Regions from separate parts of the Enterobacter sp. SCRI0065 genome, predicted to be linked through region 3. Evidence: predicted binding sites of a transcription regulator. Region 3 holds the regulator's gene; each other region holds the start of a gene.
What was found. The regulator CRP, encoded in region 3, controls carbon source genes, mostly activating them, when cyclic AMP is high. The targets are predictions, from matches to a motif close to ATGTGANNNNNNTCACAT.
Positions count from the first base shown of each region.

Region 1 (4,218 bases), on a different contig from region 3:
GCTCGGCGACACCATTGCTAACGGCGAATTCGTGCATTATCCGAATGAAAAATGGTTCCCGTTAACTGACAGCGATGAACTGCCAGAAGGTATTCTGGATGCTCGCCTGCGCGCGTTTTACGATCCAGATAATGAACTGGCTGCCGGTATGCTGGTTGATTTGCAGTCAGGTAACGACGAGCGCGGCATTTGTGCCCTGCCGTTTACCCGTCAGTCTGACGAGCAAACCGTTTACATTCCGATGAACATCATCGGCAACCTGTACGTATCCAACGGTATGTCCGCAGGTAACACCCGTAACGAAGCCCGCGTTCAGGGTTTGTCCGAGGTGTTTGAGCGCCATATTAAAAACCGCATCATTGCCGAATCTATCAGCCTGCCAGAGATCCCAAGTGACGTTCTGGCGCGCTACCCAGGCGTAGTGGAATCCATCGCTAAACTCGAAGCGGAAGGTTTCCCTATCTTTGCTTACGACGGTTCACTGGGCGGCAAATACCCGGTCATCTGCGTGGTACTGTTTAACCCAGCGAACGGAACATGTTTCGCCTCGTTTGGCGCACACCCTGATTTTGGCGTCGCGCTGGAACGTACCGTCACGGAACTTCTGCAGGGACGTAGCCTGAAAGACCTTGATGTCTTCACTCCACCGACCTTCGACGACGAAGAAGTGGGTGAGCACGCCAACCTCGAAACTCACTTCATCGATTCCAGCGGTTTGATCTCCTGGGATATGTTTAAGCAGGACGCGGATTATCCGTTCGTGGACTGGAGTTTCTCAGGCACGACAGAAGAAGAGTTCGCCACCCTGATGGCTATCTTCAAAGCAGAAGATCAAGAAGTTTACATTGCCGATTACGAGCATCTGAGCGTTTACGCTTGCCGTATTATCGTTCCTGGCATGTCTGATATTTACCCGGCCGAAGACCTGTGGTTGGCGAACAACACGATGGGTAATCACCTGCGCGAAACGCTACTGGCGCTGCCAGGCAGCGAATGGGAAAAAGAAGATTATCTGAACCTGATCGCTCAACTGGACGATGAAGGCCACGATGACTTTACCCGCGTACGTGAGCTACTGGGCCTGGCAACTGGCAAAGATAACGGTTGGTATACCCTGCGCATCGGTGAACTGAAAGCGATGCTGGCGCTGGCCGGTGGCGATCTGGATCAGGCGCTTGCCTGGACCGAGTGGACCATCGAGTTCAACCAATCCGTCTTCTCTGCAGAGCGCGCAAATTACTACCGTTGCCTGCAAACGCTGCTGCTTTTAGCACTGGAAGAAGATCGCCAGCCTCTGCAATATCTCAACGCCTTTGTGCGGATGTACGGTGCAGAAGCCGTTGAAGCTGCAAGTGCAGCACTGAGTGGTGAAGAACCTTTCTACGGTCTTCAGGCGGTTGATAGTGATTTGAAAGCGTTCCCTGCGCACCAGTCACTGCTGAAGGCCTATGAGAAGCTGCAACGTGCAAAAAGCGCTTACTGGTCAAAATAAGCGCAGATAACACCACTGACTGTAGGCGTATCCAATCGTCTGAGCTATATTACGGGGCAATTTCATTGCCCCGTTTTTTATATCTTTGGCAATAAAATCTGTTTGTAATAATAACGTTAAACACAGGTAAATATAATTATGTTTACTTGAGCTTTACTGTTACTTTTTATGGTCAATACTCCATTGTAATTAACTGCTTCAAAGGGAACGGGAGAAAAAATTCAACTCTTTTCATAACTTTTAAAATTTATTTTTATACGGATAATCAATTACTTACTCCGCATTCGCTGTAAAACCATGCGCTTTGCGGGCCTATAAGCCAGGCGAGATATGATCTATATCAATTTCTCTTCTATAATGCTTTGTTAGTATCTCGTCGCCGACTTAATAAAGAGAGAGTTAGTGTGAAAGCTGACAACCCTTTTGATCTAATACTCCCAGCTGCAATGGCCAAAGTGGCCGAAGAAGCGGGTGTCTATAAAGCTACAAAACACCCGATGACGACGTTCTATCTGGCGATTACCGCTGGTGTGTTCATCTCCATCGCGTTTGTATTCTACATCACTGCAACCACCGGTACTGCCGCGATGCCTTTTGGTATTGCGAAGTTCATTGGCGGCATCTGTTTCTCACTGGGTCTGATTCTTTGCGTCATTTGCGGCGCCGACCTCTTTACCTCAACGGTGCTTATCGTTGTGGCCAAAGCAAGCGGAAGAATTACCTGGGGTCAACTGGCGCGCAACTGGCTTAATGTCTATGTTGGCAACCTGATTGGCTGTTTGCTCTTCGTTTTACTCATGTGGTTGTCTGGCGAGTATATGACCGCCAACGGTGGCTGGGGGCTTAACGTCCTGCAGACTGCCGACCACAAAATGCATCACACCTTTATCGAAGCCGTCGCACTTGGCATCCTCGCAAACCTGATGGTCTGCCTGGCCGTCTGGATGAGTTACTCTGGACGCAGCCTGATGGACAAAGCCATGATTATGGTTCTGCCCGTCGCGATGTTTGTTGCCAGCGGCTTTGAGCACAGTATCGCGAATATGTTTATGATCCCAATGGGTATTGTAATCCGCAACTTTGCGAGCCCCGAGTTTTGGACAGCAGTTGGTTCAAGTCCGGAAAGTTTCTCTCACCTGACTATCATGAATTTCATCACAGATAACCTGATCCCCGTCACTATCGGGAACATTATCGGTGGGGGTCTGTTGGTTGGGTTGACATACTGGGTCATTTACCTGCGTGGCGACAATCATCATTGATGGTTATCTCAGGCAGTAAAGAAAAATCCACTTAAGAAGGTAGGTATCACATGTCCGAGCTTAATGAAAAGTTAGCCACAGCCTGGGAAGGTTTTGCTAAAGGTGACTGGCAGAAAGAAGTCAACGTACGTGACTTCATTCAGAAAAACTATACCCCGTATGAAGGCGACGAATCCTTCCTGGCTGGTGCGACTGACGCAACAACCAAACTGTGGGACAACGTAATGGAAGGCGTTAAACTGGAAAACCGCACTCATGCGCCAGTTGATTTCGACACTTCTGTTGCTTCCACCATCACTTCTCACGATGCTGGCTATATCAACAAAGCCCTTGAGAAAATCGTTGGTCTGCAGACTGAAGCTCCACTGAAACGTGCGATTATCCCGTTCGGTGGCATTAAAATGGTTGAAGGTTCATGCAAAGCGTATAACCGCGAGCTGGACCCAATGCTGAAAAAAATCTTCAGCGAATACCGCAAGACTCACAACCAGGGCGTGTTTGACGTTTACACCAAAGACATCCTGAACTGCCGTAAATCTGGCGTACTGACCGGTCTGCCAGATGCGTATGGCCGTGGTCGTATCATCGGTGACTACCGTCGCGTTGCGCTGTACGGCATCGACTTCCTGATGAAAGACAAATATTCACAGTTCCTGTCTCTGCAATCCGATCTGGAAAACGGCGTAAACCTGGAAGCAACCATCCGTCTGCGCGAAGAGATCTCTGAACAGTACCGTGCGCTGGGTCAGATCAAAGAAATGGCTGCCAAATATGGCTGCGATATCTCTGCTCCTGCTACCAATGCTCAGGAAGCTATTCAGTGGACTTACTTCGGCTACCTGGCTGCGGTTAAATCTCAGAACGGTGCAGCAATGTCCTTCGGTCGCGTGTCCACCTTCCTGGATGCCTTCATCGAACGTGACATTAAAGCAGGCAAAATCAACGAACAAGACGCACAGGAAATGATTGACCATCTGGTCATGAAACTGCGTATGGTTCGCTTCCTGCGTACTCCAGAATATGATGAGCTGTTCTCTGGTGACCCAATCTGGGCAACGGAATCTATTGGTGGTATGGGCGTTGATGGCCGTACTCTGGTAACCAAAAACAGCTTCCGTTTCCTGAACACCCTGTACACCATGGGCCCGTCTCCGGAACCAAACATCACTGTTCTGTGGTCTGAAAAACTGCCGCTGAGCTTTAAAAAATTCGCTGCCAAAGTGTCCATCGATACCTCTTCTCTGCAGTATGAGAACGATGACCTGATGCGTCCGGACTTCAACAACGACGATTACGCTATCGCATGTTGTGTAAGCCCAATGGTTGTTGGTAAGCAAATGCAGTTCTTCGGTGCGCGTGCTAACCTCGCGAAAACCATGCTGTATGCAATCAACGGCGGCGTTGATGAAAAACTGAAAATCCAGGTTGGTCCTAAATCTGAACCAATCAAAGGCGATCTGCTGA
Region 1 covers NZ_JCBAJB010000001.1:716,226-720,443, reverse strand. Annotated here, with positions in the region: gene ycaO (30S ribosomal protein S12 methylthiotransferase accessory factor YcaO) at 1-1,492, shown strand, start outside; gene focA (formate transporter FocA) at 1,897-2,754, shown strand; gene pflB (formate C-acetyltransferase) at 2,805-4,218, shown strand, end outside.
Region 1: the regulator CRP is predicted to act here: its motif matches at 1,821-1,838, upstream of focA (formate transporter FocA).

Region 2 (4,218 bases), on a different contig from region 3:
CAAGTATCACACTTCTGGCAATCGTTCTCCTGCCACCAGACGCGACCAGCCTGAATGTTCAGCGCGTCGTGCGGGCAATGCGGCACACAAACCCCGCAGTCGTTGCAACGGCCAATCGTCCACGGGTTGTGACAAGTCTTACAGCGCAGATTACAGCCCTGCAGGAACAGCGCCAGGCGACTGCCCGGCCCGTCCACGCAGGAGAAGGGGATAACCTGACTAACTAAAGCGCATCTGTTGTTCATGGCTTATCACGCGCGGTTGACGTTCCAGGATACGGGTATTGCGTGCGGCCTCTTCGCCAAGCCAGGTCGTATTGATGCGCGACCCTTCGGCGCGATATTTTTCCAGGTCCGACAGGCGCACCATATAGCCTGTCACGCGCACCAGGTCATTGCCCGCCACGTTCGCAGAGAATTCGCGCATCCCCGCTTTAAAGGCACCCAAACAAAGCTGAACCACGGCCTGCGGGTTGCGCTTGATCGTTTCATCCAGCGTCAGAATATCGCTGATACCGGAATGGTAATGTTTGTGATGCGGCGCGACGGCCAGCAGGTGGCTAATAGGATCTGGCTCATCACCGTAAGGCAGACGTGCCCCCGGCGTAGTGCCAGAGTCGGAACTGATACCCGATTGCGCGTGAAGCATAGCGCGCTGCTTCCAGCCATATTTGACCGGCGTGTTTTCAACAAAGGCGGCAAGTTGTTCGCTGATGCGATACCCCAGCGCATTGGCCTGCTCGTCTTTGCCGTAGCGTCCGTGGATACCGGTTTTTTCACACAGGGTGTTCACGGCTTCCGCCAGACCGTACATGCCAAACATCGGTACAAAACGGTCGGGATCGATCAGACCCTCTTTCACCAGGAAGCTATTCTCAAAGAAGCCGGATTGTTCATAGAGGAAGTGGCAGCGGGCATCGATGATGGCGATTTGTTGCTGACAGTAGTGCGGTAGCGTGCGGCTAAAGAAATCTTCCACCGATTCGCTGTGCTCGGCAATGGTTTTTAAATTCAAACGTACCAGCGTGCTGCCGCCACCGGCGAGCGGCAGGGAATTGTAACAACTCACCACACCAAAACGACCTTTTGTGAAAATTTTATCATTCACGGGGCCATTAGAAATATGGGGTTTACTACATTCGCAAATATTATTCGCCACTTCAAGCAGCAGATCGTCAGGGGTAATATCGGGGTCGTAAATAAAGGTAAGATTTGGTGCAACCTGCTTCAGCTCTGCGTCAGTGCGTAAAATGGCCCGGGTGACGGGTGTGTCCGCAGGCCCAATATTAGCGTGCATAAATGCATCAGGCAGCGTTCTGTCGAGATAACGCCAGAAACGTTTTATTCTACTATCGATATCTTCTTGTGTTAGAATTCTAACATAAGGTTGCAGCAGTGCATCAAGATGACCCAGGAATACCGGCATCGATGTGACGGACGGAACATGGTGGTACAGGATAGTCAGCAGCGAAAGCGCATCATCGAGATCGTGTGCGCCTTCCAGTTCCAGCCACTCTGAACCGTTGGCCAGAAAGCGGGCATAGTCAGGCAGGACGTAACGCGGTTTGAAGGGGGCATGGCCTTCAAACATATCGCAAATGAATCCCGCGTCCAGCGCGGAGCGTGCTTCTTGCGATAGCGTGGGATAGGGCAGGTTGTTTTCCGCTTCCAGCGCCAAAAAATGGCGTTTTTGCTCTGGCGTCAGTACCGGGCTTGTCACAATTTGCTGGCAACGTTGTTGCATAGCATCGAGACCGGAGGTGGACATGTTCGCTTCCTTTTTTATTCTGCAGATGATGAGCAGATTGTAGGAAGTCATCCGGCTGAGGCTTTTGATCCCACGCGGGTGATTGCTGCTTTAGCCAGCAGAATCAAGAGTAAAATTCGACGAAGATCTCATTAGAGTAATGCAAATTTGTATGCAGTTTTCATTAACTGTGATGAATGTCGAAGTGTGAATGCGGGTGAATGTTAGAATACTCACAGACCCGCACGGTGAAAATTTATACGGCGATGCCGTTGGAGAATGTTATGACCGATTTAACCGCAAGCAGCCTGCGCGCGTTGAAACTGATGGACCTGACCACCCTGAACGATGACGATACCAACGAGAAAGTGATCGCGTTGTGTCATCAGGCGAAAACCCCGGTGGGCAATACTGCCGCCATCTGTATCTATCCGCGCTTCATCCCGATTGCGCGTAAAACGCTGAACGCGCAGGGGACCCCTGACGTGCGTATCGCTACCGTCACCAACTTCCCGCACGGTAACGATGATATCGATATTGCGCTGGCAGAAACGCGCGCAGCGATCGCTTACGGCGCAGACGAAGTTGACGTGGTATTCCCGTACCGTGCGCTGATCGCGGGCAACGAGCAGGTAGGTTTCGATCTGGTGAAAGCCTGTAAAGACGCTTGTGCAGCAGCTAACGTGCTGCTGAAAGTGATCATCGAAACTGGCGAGCTGAAAGAAGAATCTCTGATTCGTAAAGCCTCTGAAATCGCGATTAAAGCCGGTGCAGATTTCATCAAAACCTCTACCGGTAAAGTGCCGGTCAACGCGACGCCAGAAAGCGCGCGCATCATGATGGAAGTTATCCGTGATATGGGCGTATCCAAAACCGTAGGCTTCAAACCTGCGGGCGGCGTACGTAGCGCGGAAGACGCACAGCAGTTCCTGGCGATCGCTGACGATCTGTTTGGCGCTGACTGGGCTGATTCCCGTCACTACCGTTTTGGCGCATCCAGCCTGCTGGCAAGCCTTCTGAAAGCGCTGGGTCACGGCGACGGTAAGAGCGCAAGCAGCTATTAATTCCATTCTTGCGGCGATTTATCGCCGCATTTAACCTGATTCCTCGGGGGTTACCGTGTTTCTCGCACAAGAAATTATTCGTAAAAAACGTGATGGTCATGCATTAAGCGACGACGAAATCCGCTTCTTTATCAACGGTATTCGCGACAACACCATTTCTGAAGGGCAGATTGCCGCCCTGGCGATGACCATCTTCTTCCACGATATGTCGATGCCTGAGCGTGTGTCGTTGACCATGGCAATGCGAGATTCAGGTAGCGTTCTGAACTGGAAGAGCCTCAACCTTAACGGCCCGATTGTGGACAAACACTCCACGGGTGGCGTAGGTGATGTCACGTCGTTAATGCTCGGCCCAATGGTGGCGGCATGCGGTGGTTACATCCCCATGATCTCTGGACGTGGCCTGGGCCATACCGGCGGTACGCTCGACAAACTGGAAGCTATTCCGGGCTTCGACATCTTCCCGGACGACAATCGTTTCCGCGAAATTATTAAAGATGTTGGTGTGGCGATTATCGGCCAGACCAGCTCTCTTGCTCCTGCGGATAAGCGTTTTTACGCCACCCGCGATATTACCGCGACCGTTGATTCCATTCCGCTGATCACCGCCTCGATCCTCGCCAAAAAGCTGGCAGAAGGTCTGGATGCGCTGGTGATGGACGTGAAGGTAGGCAGCGGTGCGTTTATGCCGACTTACGAACTCTCTGCGGCCCTGGCCGAAGCGATTGTTGGCGTATCCAACGGCGCGGGCGTGCGCACGACTGCGCTACTGACCGATATGAACCAGGTGCTGGCCTCCAGTGCGGGTAACGCGGTCGAAGTGCGCGAAGCGGTGCAGTTCCTGACCGGTGAATATCGTAATCCGCGTCTGTTAGACGTCACGATGGCGCTGTGCGTTGAGATGCTTATCTCCGGCAAGCTTGCCAAAGACGACGCCGAAGCGCGTATCAAACTTCAGGCCGTGCTGGATAACGGCAAAGCGGCCGATATCTTTGGTCGCATGGTTGCCGCGCAAAAAGGTCCGACCGATTTCGTCGAGAACTACGCGAAATATCTGCCGACCGCGACGCTGACCAAAGCGGTTTACGCCGATGCCGAAGGCTTTGTTTCTGCGATGGATACCCGTGCGCTGGGCATGGCGGTGGTCTCTATGGGCGGCGGTCGTCGTCAGGCATCGGACACAATTGATTACAGCGTGGGCTTTACCGATATGGCGCGTCTGGGCGACAGCGTTGACGGGCAGCGTCCGCTGGCTGTGATTCACGCTAAAGACGAAGCTAGCTGGCAGGAAGCGGCGAAAGCGGTGAAAGCGGCAATTAAGCTTGACGATAAAGCGCCGGAAAGCACACCAACCGTCTATCGTCGTATCAGTGAATGACTGTATACTGATCTGATCGAATTTTTATGA
Region 2 covers NZ_JCBAJB010000004.1:199,904-204,121, forward strand. Annotated here, with positions in the region: gene AC6EMZ_RS13475 (YjjW family glycine radical enzyme activase) at 1-245, opposite strand, end outside; gene AC6EMZ_RS13480 (YjjI family glycine radical enzyme) at 220-1,767, opposite strand; gene deoC (deoxyribose-phosphate aldolase) at 2,031-2,810, shown strand; gene deoA (thymidine phosphorylase) at 2,866-4,188, shown strand.
Region 2: the regulator CRP is predicted to act here: its motif matches at 1,882-1,899, upstream of deoC (deoxyribose-phosphate aldolase).

Region 3 (4,218 bases):
GATACGCCAGCGGTGAAGGCTGCGGATCGGCGCTCAAAATCAACCGAATAGCCTGCTGGTCAGCTTCCAGTGCATCGTGGGCGTTTTGGCGTAATAAGCCGCTTTGCCATTGCGGCCACAGCCAGACCATGCCGCCAAAGGCGATCAGACAGCCAATCAGCGTATCGACCAGGCGTGCCACAATGAACTGTTCGCCGTTTAGGGTGAGCAACTGTAAGGTGTATACCGCTGTGACCGTAAACCCCACCATCGCCCAGCCGTAGTTTTTGCGGATGAAGAGATAGCTGACCAGGGTGATAACCAGCATACCCGCGAGGGTGTACCCGTCCGGGACGTGAAAGTGCAGCGTGACCCCGGCTATGACTAACCCGGCGATAGTGCCTCCTGCCCGATGAAGGATGCGTACCCGCGTTGCACCGTAGCCGTTTTGCGTGACGAACAGCACGGTCATTAAAATCCAGTAAGGCTTAGGCAGATGCAACGCCACACCCATCAGGCTGGCGAAACTTAACATGACGCTAATACGTGCCGCGTTGCGCAGTGCTGAAGACTTGAACGACAGATAGCTTTTCAGCGCGGGTAAGAGCGGGAGGCGTTTTTGCTTATCGGCCATCAGGTCGCGCGGGTAGAGCGGACGCTGTGTTCGCAGCACGCGTGCGATGCGGCTAAAGTGCCACGCGCAGAACTGCCCAACCGGGTTATCCGCATGCTGGTGGGCAATTTTTTCCAGCGCACCCAGCTGTTTATCCATCGTAAAGCGCGTGGGATATCGGTGGTACAAGATGTCGTCAGCCAGCACGCGCAGGCGTCCCGCAACGGTCTGGGCATTCCAGCGGATCACCGCCTCGGCGTGGCTACGCTCCACCAGCTTTTGTACTTCTTCAGGATGATGCAGACTAACGGAGATATGCTCCTGCAAATCCAGCCCAACCTGAAAAGTTCGTAGCAGCCGTTTGTATTCGTGGTTTTTATTGGCCGCGAGCATGTGAAGCTGTTGGTAACACTGGCTAATCAAATCGACTACTTTTTGTTGACGAGCCAGCAGTGGCGGCAACGCTTTTTCCGGATCGGTATGTTGTGTCAGCAGGGTGTATTTTGCTTCGCAATAGTCAGCGAGCTGTCGGTAGAGCAAGCTCAGCGACTCCCGCAGGGGCTGTTCCCGCCACATCCAGAACCAAAACCAGTTGAACAGCCCGTACCAGAGCGTGCCGAGGGCGTAAATTAAAAGCGGCTCCCACACCGGCATATTTCCGGCGAGGCTAAGCGTAAAAATGGCGGCAATCAGTGATGCAGGCAGTAATCGGGCATGCAGAGAGCTGATCTCTGCCGTGACGCCTAACGTCATGGCCAGCACCGTCAAAATCAGTGGCAGCGGAATATCACGAGCCAGTAAAAGCTGAACGGCAAGGCTACATCCTGCAAACAGGCAGCCACCGATAATCAGACGTTTGAAAAAACGTTTATGCGGAGTATCCAGACCCGCGATATTGCAGCAGGCAGGAACAAGCGAGAAAAGCAGACCGTGTTGCAGGTGGCCGAGAAGTAAACCGACAGCCACGGGAAGACATAACACCAACGTTTGTCGTAGTGCGTAGTTAACTTCTGGGTGATAAATCAGTCTGCGCCACATGGGTGAGAGAGACAAAAACGGCGTGACATCTTGCGATGGCACGCCGTTTTAACCGGGGTTAACGGGTTCCGTAAACCACGATGGTTTTGCCGTGAGCGGAGATCAGGTTCTGATCTTCAAGCATCTTCAGAATACGGCCAACGGTTTCACGAGAACAACCGACGATCTGACCAATCTCCTGACGGGTAATTTTAATTTGCATACCGTCCGGGTGGGTCATGGCGTCTGGCTGTTTCGCCAGGTTGAGCAGAGTCTGGGCGATGCGGCCCGTTACATCCAGGAAGGCGAGGTTACCCACTTTCTCAGACGTGACCTGTAGGCGGTTAGCCATCTGCGCAGAAAGACGCATCAGAATGTCCGGATTGACCTGGATGAGCTGACGGAATTTCTTGTAAGAGATCTCAGCCACTTCACAGGCCGATTTTGCACGTACCCAAGCGCTACGTTCCTGGCCTTCTTCAAACAGGCCCAGCTCACCGATGAAATCGCCCTGATTCAGATAAGAAAGGATCATCTCTTTCCCTTCTTCATCTTTAATCAGCACGGCCACTGAGCCTTTCACGATGTAATATAACGTTTCCGCTTTTTCACCCTGGTGAATCAGCGTGCTCTTCGATGGGTACTTATGAATATGGCAATGAGACAAGAACCATTCGAGTGTCGGGTCTGTTTGCGGTTTGCCAAGCACCATGCGCTGTTATCCTCTGTTATAAGCTGTCACCAGAGTCATAAGTTGCATCCTGACTCTGGGGTTGCAATCGAATTCTTACCCGTACCTGGGATTTGGCTGTCACAAATATTTGCAGCCAGTAAAGTTTGATGTCCTCTGCATACATGTGTAACGTCAATGTATTACTGTAGCATCGAGACTGTTTTAGCATAGCTTTTGCCGCGTGTCTCCTGGTGTCTCGCTTCAGCATGATGCAGGTCGCCTTCCAATGAGAGAATTGTCACGCACACCTAATCTGTACGAAAAAATGCAACTTCGGAGTGAATAAAATGCAAGCGCGCGTGAAATGGGTTGAAGGTTTAACGTTCCTCGGCGAATCCGCTTCAGGACACCAAATTTTGATGGACGGTAACTCCGGTGATAAAGCCCCTAGCCCGATGGAAGTGGTGTTAATGGCCGCTGGCGGATGCAGCGCGATCGACGTGGTGTCTATTTTACAAAAAGGCCGTCTTGCGGTGACTGACTGTGAAGTTAAGTTGACATCAGAGCGCCGCGAAGAAGCGCCGCGTCTGTTTACGCATATTAATTTGCATTTCATTGTGACTGGTAAAGAGCTAAAAGATGCAGCGGTGTCACGTGCGGTGGATTTGTCTGCGGAAAAATACTGCTCCGTAGCACTGATGCTGGAAAAAGCGGTGAAGATTACGCATTCGTATGAAGTGATCGAGGCGTAAAAATACGCCCGGTGGCGCTGTCCACAGCGCCGCCGGGCATAAAACGTTATGCGATCTGCTTGCCTTCCATCAGTCGCTGTACCAGCGGCATCATGATTAACTCCATCGCCAGACCCATCTTCCCGCCAGGTACCACCAGCGTATTAATGTGTGAAATAAACGAGCCTTGCAGCATCGCCAGCAGCCACGGGTAATCGATATCTTCCAGATTGCGGAAATGAATCACCACAAAGCTCTCGTCCAGTGACGGAATCGTTTTGGCCGCAAACGGGTTGGAGGTATCAACCGTTGGAACGCGCTGGAAGTTGATATGCGTGCGCGAGAACTGTGGGGTCAGAAAGTTGATGTAATCTTCCATAGAACGCACGACCGAATCCATCACCGCCTCGCGGGAATGGCCGCGCTCGCTGGTGTCGCGCGTGAGCTTTTGGATCCACTCGAGATTCACAATTGGCACCACGCCGACCAGCAAATCCACGTGCCGCGCTACGTCCTGATGGGGCGTCACCACGCCGCCGTGTAGCCCTTCATAGAACAGCACGTCGGTCGGTTCCGGCAGCGGCTGCCACGGCGTAAACGTGCCAGGAACCTGATTCCACGGCACGGCTTCATCGTAGGTGTGCAGATATTTGCGTGACTGCCCTGTTCCGGTTAACCCATATTCCGCGAAGGTTTGTTCCAGCAGACCAAAGTCGTTGGCATCGGGGCCAAAATAACTGATGTGCTTGCCTAAATCGCGGGCCTTGCGAATGGCCATGTCCATTTCAGGGCGGGTAAAACGATGAAAGCTGTCGCCTTCGACTTCTGCCGCCCGTAAATTGAGCTGAGCGAAAATCTTACGAAAAGCGAGGCTGGTGGTGGTGGTTCCCGCACCACTCGATCCCGTAACGGCAATAACCGGATGTCTGGCGGACATAGCAACTCCCTGACTGGAAAGATGAAGCAATCAACCGCGAAACTGATTGCGGGGCATGATGTTGACCGTTTCGTGCAGTTCAGACCACACCAGCAACACCTCGCCGTTTTGTAGCTGCCGTTTCACATCGGCGACCTTTTGTTCAAGCGAACGTTCATGTTCACCATAATCTGTGCCTTCGCGTAATACAAAGCTTTCGATCAGGCTATCCAGCGTTTCGGGAGCCAGATCCTGCCAGGGAATCATCATCGTATTTTTTCCAGAAAGG
Region 3 covers NZ_JCBAJB010000006.1:199,485-203,702, forward strand. Annotated here, with positions in the region: gene AC6EMZ_RS16835 (YccS/YhfK family putative transporter) at 1-1,630, opposite strand, end outside; gene crp (cAMP-activated global transcriptional regulator CRP) at 1,689-2,321, opposite strand; gene AC6EMZ_RS16845 (OsmC family protein) at 2,630-3,034, shown strand; gene AC6EMZ_RS16850 (phosphoribulokinase) at 3,081-3,950, opposite strand; gene AC6EMZ_RS16855 (YheU family protein) at 3,981-4,199, opposite strand; gene AC6EMZ_RS16860 (hydrolase) at 4,196-4,218, opposite strand, start outside.

Region 4 (4,218 bases), on a different contig from region 3:
GTTTCTGCTCCGGCGGCAATCAACTCAGCAATCACTTCTGGATTACGGTCAGACACCACCAGCGAGTAACCTGCTTTAATCAGGTTTTTACTCATTGGTTTACCCATGATACCCAGGCCAATAAAACCAACTTTCATCGTCATAATTTCTCTCTTTCTGTCAGTGGTGATTATTTCTTAAAGGAATCGGCTAACTTCTGCGTGGCAGAGCGGAATACGCCGAGGTCGCTGCCTACGGCGACAAAGGTTGCGCCCCACTCCAGGTAACGACGGGCATCCACTTCAACCGGTGCCAAAATACCGCTCGGTTTACCGTGCGCTTTAGCACGGGCGAAAATGTGCTGGATGGCGTGCTGCACGTCCGGGTGATTGGCATTGCCGAGGTGGCCTAATGCCGCTGCCAGATCGCTTGGGCCGACGAAGATGCCATCGACGCCGTCAGTGGCGGCGATAGCATCGACGTTATCCACACCGTGCTGGCTCTCAATCTGAACCAGGATGGTGATGTTTTTGTTCGACTGCGCAAAATAGTCCGGCACGGTGCCAAACATGTTGGCGCGATGAGAAACCGATACGCCACGAATGCCTTCCGGCGGATAGCGCGTAGAGGCCACCGCCTGCACGGCTTCTTCAACGCTTTCTACAAACGGGATCAGGAAGTTGTAGAAGCCGATATCCAGCAGGCGTTTGATGATGACCGGTTCGTTCGTCGGCACGCGTACCACCGGGGCGCTGTGGCTGCCCTTCAGCGCCATCAGCTGCGGAATAAAGGTGGTCACATCATTTGGCGCATGTTCACCGTCCAGCACCAGCCAGTCGAAACCGGCCAGACCTAACACTTCGGTGCTGATTGGGCTTGCCAGCGCAGACCAACAGCCAATCTGAATCTCTTTCGCCGCCAGAGCCGCTTTAAACTTGTTCGGGAAAATATCGTTACTCATCGCTTATACCTTCGCTTATTTCTGCAATTCCATACGTTTGATGTCGCCGACCACGAACAGGTAGCAGAACATCGCCATCAGGGCTGAACAGCCAACGAATACCAGCGCGGTGTTGAACGAATGCAGCTCGCTCACCAGGTAGCCAATCACCAGCGGAGTGACAATCGACGCCACGTTGCCGAAGACGTTAAACACACCACCGCACAGGCCAACAATCTCTTTTGGCGCGGTATCGGAAATCACCGGCCAACCCAGCGCACCAAACCCTTTACCGAAGAACGCCAGCGCCATCAGTGCGATGACCAGCACCGTGTTATCGGTGTAGTTACACAGAATAATGGTGGAAGCCAGCAGCATTCCCAGCACAATCGGCAGCTTACGCGCCAGGGTAATCGACTTACCGCTCTTGATCAGATGGTCCGAGAACACACCACCCAACACGCCGCCTGCAAAGCCACACAGCGCCGGGATGGAGGCCACGAGGCCCACTTTCAGAATCGACATTCCCTTTTCCTGCACCAGGTAAATCGGGAACCAGGTCAGGAAGAACCAGGTAATCGTGTTGATAAAGTATTGACCAAAAAAGACGCCCAGCATCATGCGGTTGGTCAACAACTGTTTGATGTAGTGGAGTTTAGGACCGCTCGCGGCTTTATCGCCCGGCTTTTTGTGATCCATGTCGACCACCGCACCACCGTCAGAGATAAACTTCAGCTCTTCAGCAGACATACGTGGGTGATCGGTAGGGTTATGGATAAACTTGACCCACATCCCGGTCAGCACAAAGCCAATCACGCCCATCACGGTAAAGACATGTTCCCAGCCCCACGCGAAGGTCAACCAACCCAGCAGCGGCGAGAACAGCGCCAGCGAGAAATACTGTGCAGAGTTAAAAATGGCGGATGCCGTACCACGCTCTTTGGTCGGGAACCAGGCCGCCACGATACGGGCGTTGGCCGGGAAGGACGGCGCTTCGGAGAAACCGAGCATAAAGCGCATGATAAACATCGAGATACCTGCCCACGCCAGCGGGAAGACATCAACGAAACCCTGTAAGAAGGTGAACAGCGACCAGAAGAACAGGCTATAGGTGTAAACCTTCTTAGAACCAAACTTATCCAGCAGCCAGCCACCAGGGATCTGCATCAGCAGATAAGCCCAGCCAAACGCAGAGAAGATGTAACCCATCGACACTGCACTTAACTGCAACTCTTTTGCCACTTCTGTCCCGGCAATAGAAAGCGTCGCGCGGTCAGCGTAGTTCACCGCGGTAACAATAAAGATAATCAGTAATATTAAATGGCGGGTATGAATACCCTTTTTCGTTTGTACGGCAGTTTCGACTGACATGTTTATTTCCTCAGGTACATCGATCCAGGTATTTTTATTATTTTTTTGGGAAGTCTCTTACTGATTATTATTGATAGCAGGCAATATCGGTTAATTAACCAGATGCAATGAAATCGAGAGTAAGTATAAACATCTACCCGAACCTGCACATTGTCGCATCGCTCAATTATCGGCATAAACAGGAACAATATTTTGAGCATATGCACAACACCCTGGGCGCTGATGCACAGATTTACGCATTCCCCTACAGCCAGCGTCCTCTCTCGCATTGATGAGTGATCTCGATCACATTTTTATCGCAAAACTCCTGACATTCTTTATTAAAGAAGGCAGCGTCTTTATTTCTGATAATAAGAAAATAAACACACTCTTAACTGCATTTAATATCTACATATTTGCTGGAGAATACTGAGCAATGGCCGACATCGAAATTCGACAAGCATCGCCGACGGCGTTCTATATAAAAGTACACGACACTGATAATGTGGCGATTATTGTCAATGACAATGGCCTGAAAGCAGGAACACGTTTCCCTGATGGCCTTGAGCTAATTGAACATATTCCCCAGGGACATAAAGTCGCGCTGGTCGACATTCCCGCGCATGGCGAAATCGTCCGCTACGGTGAAATCATCGGCTACGCGGTACGTGCCATTCCCCAGGGCAGCTGGATTGACGAGTCGCTGGTAGAGCTGCCAAAAGCTCCGCCGTTGAACACCCTGCCGCTGGCAACCCGGGTGCCGGAACCCCTGCCGCCGCTGGAAGGTTACACCTTTGAAGGCTACCGCAACGCAGACGGCAGCGTGGGGACCAAGAATTTGCTCGGTATCACCACCAGCGTCCACTGCGTGGCGGGCGTGGTGGATTACGTGGTGAAAATCATCGAACGCGATCTGCTGCCAAAATACCCGAACGTTGACGGCGTGGTGGGCCTGAACCATCTGTACGGCTGCGGCGTGGCGATCAATGCTCCAGCAGCCGTGGTGCCGATTCGTACCATCCACAATATTTCGCTCAACCCAAACTTTGGGGGTGAGGTGATGGTGATTGGTCTGGGCTGCGAGAAGCTCCAGCCGGAACGTCTGTTGCAGGGCACAGAAGATGTGAAAGCCATTGCGGTAGAGGACGCCAGTATTGTGCGTTTGCAGGATGAGCATCACGTTGGCTTTAAATCGATGGTGGACGATATTCTTCAGGTGGCGGTTCGCCATCTGGTAAAACTGAATATGCGCCAGCGCGAAACCTGCCCGGCCTCGGATCTGGTTGTCGGCACGCAGTGTGGCGGCAGCGATGCGTTCTCCGGCGTGACGGCTAATCCGGCGGTTGGTTACGCGTCGGACCTGTTTGTACGCTGCGGTGCCACGGTGATGTTCTCGGAAGTGACCGAAGTACGTGATGCCATTCACCTGCTCACACCGCGCGCCATCAATGAAGACGTTGGCAAGCGCCTGCTGGAAGAGATGGCCTGGTATGATAACTATCTCGAAATGGGTCAGACCGACCGCAGCGCGAACCCATCGCCGGGTAACAAGAAAGGCGGCCTGGCGAACGTGGTCGAGAAAGCGCTCGGTTCGATTGCCAAATCCGGCCAGAGCGCCATTGTCGAAGTGCTTTCCCCTGGTCAGCGTCCGACCAAACGCGGGCTTATTTATGCTGCAACGCCTGCGAGCGATTTTGTCTGCGGTACGCAGCAGGTAGCATCCGGTATTACCGTGCAGGTGTTTACCACCGGGCGCGGTACGCCATACGGCCTGATGGCGGTGCCAGTCATTAAAATGGCGACCCGCACCGAGCTGGCAAACCGTTGGTACGACCTAATGGATATCAACGCCGGGACGATTGCCACTGGCGAAGAAAGCATCGAGGACGTGGGCTGGAAGCTGTTCCACTTTATTCTGGACGTGGCGAGCGGTCGTAAAAAAACCTTCT
Region 4 covers NZ_JCBAJB010000003.1:358,659-362,876, forward strand. Annotated here, with positions in the region: gene garR (2-hydroxy-3-oxopropionate reductase) at 1-146, opposite strand, end outside; gene garL (2-dehydro-3-deoxyglucarate aldolase) at 170-940, opposite strand; gene AC6EMZ_RS11745 (MFS transporter) at 956-2,290, opposite strand; gene garD (galactarate dehydratase) at 2,706-4,218, shown strand, end outside.
Region 4: the regulator CRP is predicted to act here: its motif matches at 2,564-2,581, upstream of garD (galactarate dehydratase).